DNA from 2 places in the Streptomyces sp. NPDC040610 genome. Region 1 is predicted to be linked to the other one. Evidence: riboswitches for the same ligand, from Rfam matches in the RefSeq annotation. Region 1 holds a riboswitch; the other holds the start of a gene.
What was found. A riboswitch is a leader RNA that binds a small molecule or an ion and turns the genes downstream of it on or off. The one in region 1 is predicted to bind glycine.

Region 1 (2,996 bases):
GGCCCGACCCTAACCGGGACCCCCGCCGCACCGCCCCCTCAGCCCCCTCAGCCCCCGAACCCGATCTCCCGCAGCGCCCCCGCCGCCTCCCGGTCCAGAAGCACCGCCGAGCCGCAGCCCCGCGGCAGCTCACCCCGCTCGGCGGCGCGGACGAGGCGGCCGACCGTCCTGCGGTGCCGCGCGAAGGCGTACCGGGAGACCCCGCGGCCGCGCTCGCGCTGCCCGTCGAGGGCGACCTCGACGGGCACGTCGAGCAGCAGGAGGTGCAGCGTGGCCCCGCGCCGGGCGGCCGCGCGGCCCAGCCAGCGGCGCACCCACGGCTGCGTACCGCAGTCGTGCACGACGACGCCCGCGCCGGAGCGCAGCGCCCGGTGCAGGCCCGCGTAGTGCGCGAGGCGGACCAGGGGGCGGTAGAGCGCGTACGGCAGCAGCCGGGGCATGCGGGCCGCCCAGCGGTCCCGGGTGTCCTGGGAGTCCACGCGCGGCCCCGCCACCGCGCGCCGCATCAGCGTGGACTTGCCGCTGCCGGGCAGCCCGGACACGACCACGACGTCGCTCGCGCCGAACACCAGGCGGCGCGGGCCGCGCCGGGCCCGGTCCCTGAGGTCGCGCACGACGGGCCGCGGGAAGTACCCGAGGCACTCGCGCACGGGGGCGCCGGGCTGCGGCGGCACCACGTCGCCGCCGGGCAGCGCCACACCCGTGGTGGTCGCATAAGCACCGCTCCTGTGCACCGTGATCGGCCTCCCCATGCTGGTCACGTCACTCATCCCCAGTACTTCTCCGTTGAGTGTAAAGAGACGGTAATGCCACACAAGGGCATTCCGCCGTAGCCGCCGTCGTGAAGAAGTTGCTGCTGTCGTGAAGCGGGGGCGCGTGCAATGATGTGCGCGCCAACTCCATACCGGCCGCTTGAATCCGCGCGGGAGAGTTCCCGGAGACGTGACCGCACTCTGACGCGGACGTCGTCCCGGGGCGCCGAAGGAGCAAGTTCCTCCCTTGAATCTCTCAGGCCCCGTACCGCGCGGGCGAGGCACATCTGAAAAGCGGGTCGATCCCCGGTCACACCCGGCCACACCGGTCGCAGGGGCGGCTCCACCCAAGGTGCAAGTCATGACCCGTCATACGCACGGGACGTGGTGAACCTCTCAGGTTCGATGACAGATGGGGAGGATCGACCTCGCCCGTCATGCCCCGGGAGCCAGTACTGATGAGCAACACCCCACGCCACACCGCCCTGGACGCCCTGCATCGCGACCTCGGTGCGACCATGACCGACTTCGCGGGCTGGGACATGCCGCTGCGCTACGCCAGCGAGCGCGACGAGCACAACGCGGTCCGCACCCGCGCCGGCCTCTTCGACCTCTCCCACATGGGCGAGATCACGGTCACCGGCCCCGCGGCGGTGGACCTGCTCAACCACGCCCTGGTCGGCAACATCGGCTCCGTCGGCGTCGGCCGCGCCCGCTACACCATGATCTGTCAGGCCGACGGCGGCATCCTGGACGACCTGATCGTCTACCGGCTCCAGGACCAGGAGTACATGGTCGTCGCCAACGCCGGCAACGCCCAGGTCGTGCTCGACGCACTGACCGAGCGCGCCGAAGGCTTCGACGCCGTGGTCCGCGACGACCGCGACGCCTACGCCCTCATCGCCGTCCAGGGCCCGGAGTCCCCCGGCATCCTGAAGGCGGTCACGGACGCCGACCTCGACGGCCTGAAGTACTACGCGGGCCTGCCCGGCACCGTCGCGGGCGTCCCCGCCCTGATCGCCCGCACGGGCTACACCGGCGAGGACGGCTTCGAGCTGTTCGTGGCCCCCGAGCACGCCGAGCAGCTGTGGCGTGCGCTGACCGAGGCCGGTGCCCCGGTGGGCCTGGTCCCCTGCGGCCTGTCCTGCCGCGACACGCTGCGCCTGGAGGCGGGCATGCCGCTGTACGGGCACGAGCTGACGACGGCCCTGACGCCGTTCGACGCCGGTCTGGGACGAGTCGTCAAGTTTGACAAGACGTCCCACGCGGACGACTTCGTGGGCGTCGAGGCGCTGCGCGCGGCCGCCGAGCGCGCCGAGGCCGCTCCCCCGCGCAAGCTGGTGGGCCTGATCGCCGAGGGCCGCCGGGTCCCGCGCGCGGGCATGTCCGTGGTCGTCGGCGGCGAGGTCGTCGGCGAGGTCACCTCCGGCGCGCCGTCCCCGACCCTCGGCAAGCCGATCGCGATGGCGTACGTCGACGCGGCGCACGCCGCCCCCGGCACGGCGGGCGTGGGTGTGGACATCCGCGGTACGCATGAGCCGTACGAAGTCGTCGCGCTGCCGTTCTACAAGCGTCAGAAGTAGCCCGGCGGCGCCGGTCCAGTCCGGCCTCCGCCCGCGCCCCACTCGCTCTGCGGACGCCTCCGCGTCCCGTCGGGAGCCGTGGCGGCACGCGCCCGTCTCAGTCCGTAAGACCCACGTTCATCAGCACTCGCCCGCGTACAGGAGAATTCAGGCCATGAGCAATCCCCAGCAGCTGCGTTACAGCAAGGAGCACGAGTGGCTGTCGGCCACCGAGGACGGTGTGGCGACGGTCGGCATCACCGAGTTCGCGGCCAACGCGCTCGGCGACGTCGTCTTCGCCCAGCTCCCGGCGGTCGGCGACACGGTCGCCGCGGGTGAGACCTGCGGTGAGCTGGAGTCGACGAAGTCGGTCAGCGACCTCTACTCGCCGGTCTCCGGTGAGGTCGTCGAGGCCAACCAGGACGTCGTGGACGACCCGTCCCTGGTGAACTCTGCCCCCTTCGAGGGCGGCTGGCTGTTCAAGGTGCGCGTCGCCGAGGAGCCGGGCGACCTGCTCTCCGCCGACGAGTACACCGCGTTCGCAGGCAGCTGACCACGGCGTAAGGACTGATTTTCCGATGTCGCTTATGAACACCCCTCTGCACGAGCTCGACCCGGACGTCGCCGCCGCCGTCGACGCCGAGCTCGTCCGCCAGCAGTCCACCCTGGAAATGATCGCCTC
Region 2 (2,996 bases), on a different contig from region 1:
CCGCCGAGGGGGGTTCTGCTGGGGGCGCTGGGGCTACGGGGGAGCCTGGGGTGGCTGGAAGCGGGGAGGGGCCGGGGGCGGGCGGGACGCCAGCGGTATCGGAGGCGCTGTGAGGACCGAGGGCTCTGCGGGGCCCTGACGACGCCACCGGGAGAGGCGGCCGTGACTGGCCAGCAGCGGGCCACAGAGGGCCATAGAGAGCTATGGCGGGCCCACGGCGAGCTGGGGTGAGCCGCGTGGGGCCGGGTTGGGCCGTGTGGGCCGGGGCAGGATGCGTGAGCCGGGGCGGGCCGCGTGAGCTGGGTTGGGCTGTGCGAGCCGGGATGAGCCTCGTGAACCAGGGCGGGCCGCGTGAGGCGGTGCGGGACGCCCGGGTCGGATGGGGGTACGTGGGCCGGGTCGGGGCGGCGGCGGGAATTCGACGCCGTCGGTTACGCGGACGTCTGGCCGAAGTCCGCGTCCGGCGGGGGCGGCGGTGGCGCCAGGTCCAGGCCGTAGTGGCGGTAGAGCTGGAGTTCCTGTTCCGGGGACAGATGGCGGCCGACGCCGAAGTCCGGGGCGTCCTTGATCAGGGCGCGTTCGAAAGGGACCCGGAGGGTGCCGTCGTCGACCAGCTCGCTGGGCTCCAGGGGGACGAAGGCGTCCCTGCTGAACAGCCCCGTCCGTATGGCGGCCCACTCCGGCGCACCGGTGGCATCGTCGAGATAGACCTCGTCGACTGTGCCGATCTTGGCCCCGTCGCGGTCGAACGCCTTGCGGCCGATCAGGTTGCGCGGATCGATATCGGTCTGCACGGGCCCTCCAACTGGTCGCGAGTCGTTCGTGCTCGTACCTGCTTGTGCGTACTCGTACCTGCTCGTACGTGCTAGTACGTACTCGTCCAGAATTCGCTCGTCATCACTACGAAAGAGCACATCGAGGCGGGCGGCCACTCGAGGGATCGGCCGCGGTCCTCGCTGGTAGGCTGGCGAGTGGCTGTTGACCCCGTGCGGGAGAGCTCTTCGGTGGCAGCACCGGAGGCGCCGAAGGAGCAACTCCTCCCCGGAATCTCTCAGGCCCATGTACCGCACGGACGAGGTCACTCTGGAAAGCAGGGCGGGCGTCGGGCGGGCACGTTCGGAACCCTTCCTCACCGACGGTGAAAGCAGCGCTGCCCTCGGGCGGTGCTGTGAAGCTCTCAGGTTGAGATGACAGAGGGGGAGGCCGTCCGGGTACCCGCGCCGTGGTGCCCCTCGCAGGTCGTGTCAGACCAGGAGGCCTCCGCAATGACCGCCACTCCTCGTACTCCGCTCTCGCAGCTGGAGCAGGGAATCCCCTTCGAACAGCGGCACATCGGACCCGATGCAGAAGCCCGCGCCAAGATGCTCGCCCAGGTCGGGTACGGCTCCCTCGACGAGCTGACGGCCGCCGCGGTGCCGGATGTGATCAAGAACGCCGACGCCCTCGAGCTGCCCGGCGCGCGGACCGAGGCCGAGGTCCTGGCCGAGCTGCGCTCCCTCGCCGACCGCAACCAGGTCCTCGACTCGATGATCGGGCTCGGCTACTACGGCACGTTCACGCCGCCGGTGATCCTGCGGAACGTGATGGAGAACCCGGCTTGGTACACGGCGTACACGCCGTACCAGCCGGAGATCTCGCAGGGCCGTCTGGAGGCGCTCCTCAACTTCCAGACCGTCGTCGCCGACCTGACCGGACTGCCCACCTCCGGTGCCTCGCTGCTCGACGAGGGCACCGCCGCCGCCGAGGCCATGGCGCTCTCCCGGCGCCTGGGCAAGGTCAAGAACGGCGTCTTCCTCGTCGACGCCGACGTGCTGCCGCAGACCGTCGCCGTGATCCAGACCCGCGCCGAGCCGACCGGTGTCGAGGTCGTCGTCGCGGACCTGACGGACGGCATCCCGGCCGACGTCGCCGAGCGCGGCGTGGTCGGCGTGCTGCTCCAGTACCCGGGCGCCTCCGGTGCCGTACGGGACATCAAGGCGCTCATCGACCAGGCCCACGACCTGGGCGCAATCGTTTCTGTGGCCGCCGACCTGCTGGCGCTCACGCTGCTCACCTCGCCCGGTGAGCTCGGCGCGGACATCGCCGTCGGCACCACCCAGCGCTTCGGCGTCCCGATGGGCTTCGGCGGCCCGCACGCCGGCTACATGGCGGTGCGCGAGAAGTTCGCCCGCAGCCTGCCCGGACGCCTCGTGGGCGTGTCCGTCGACGCCGACGGCAACAAGGCCTACCGGCTCGCGCTGCAGACCCGTGAGCAGCACATCCGCCGCGAGAAGGCGACCAGCAACATCTGTACCGCCCAGGTGCTGCTCGCCGTCATGGCCGGGATGTACGCCGTCTACCACGGCCCCGAGGGGCTCAAGGCGATCGCGCGGCGCACCCACCGGTACGCGACGATCCTCGCCGCGGGCCTCAAGGCCGGGGGCGTCGAGGTCGTGCACGAGGCGTACTTCGACACGCTGACCGTCCGCGTGCCGGGCAAGGCCGCCGACATCGTGACCGCGGCCCGCGAGGGCGGCGTGAACATCCACCTCGTGGACGCCGACCAGGTGTCGTTCGCGTGCGACGAGACCACGACGCGCACGCAGCTCGCCGCGATCTGGACCGCGTTCGGTGTCGAGGCCGACGTCGAGGCGCTGGACGCCTCCGTCGCCGACACGCTGCCCGCCGGTCTGCAGCGCTCCGACGACTTCATGGCGCACCCGGTGTTCCACCAGTACCGCTCCGAGACCGCGATGCTGCGCTACCTGCGCCGCCTCGCCGACCGGGACTACGCGCTCGACCGCGGCATGATCCCGCTGGGCTCCTGCACCATGAAGCTCAACGCCACCACGGAGATGGAGCCGGTCACCTGGCCGGAGTTCGGCCAGCTGCACCCCTTCGCGCCCGCCCAGCAGGCCCAGGGCTATCTGACGCTGATCAGGGAGCTCGAGGAGCGGCTCGCCGAGGTCACCGGGTACGACAAGGTGTCACTGCAGCCCAACGCCGGTTCGCAGGGC

Region 2: it holds a riboswitch for glycine, as region 1 does, so the genes downstream of both, gcvP (aminomethyl-transferring glycine dehydrogenase) here and gcvT (glycine cleavage system aminomethyltransferase GcvT) in region 1, are expected to answer to the same signal.

The regions. Positions count from the first base shown of each region.
Region 1 covers NZ_JBVIXA010000001.1:1,253,598-1,256,593, reverse strand. The annotation lists gene ACZ6AA_RS05575 (AAA family ATPase) at 48-770, opposite strand; glycine riboswitch at 914-1,033, shown strand; glycine riboswitch at 1,034-1,174, shown strand; gene gcvT (glycine cleavage system aminomethyltransferase GcvT) at 1,211-2,335, shown strand; gene gcvH (glycine cleavage system protein GcvH) at 2,490-2,867, shown strand; gene glyA (serine hydroxymethyltransferase) at 2,893-2,996, shown strand, end outside.
Region 2 covers NZ_JBVIXA010000002.1:1,360,705-1,363,700, reverse strand. The annotation lists gene ACZ6AA_RS12570 (DNA polymerase IV) at 1-113, shown strand, start outside; gene ACZ6AA_RS12565 (PRC-barrel domain-containing protein) at 432-794, opposite strand; glycine riboswitch at 980-1,077, shown strand; gene gcvP (aminomethyl-transferring glycine dehydrogenase) at 1,266-2,996, shown strand, end outside.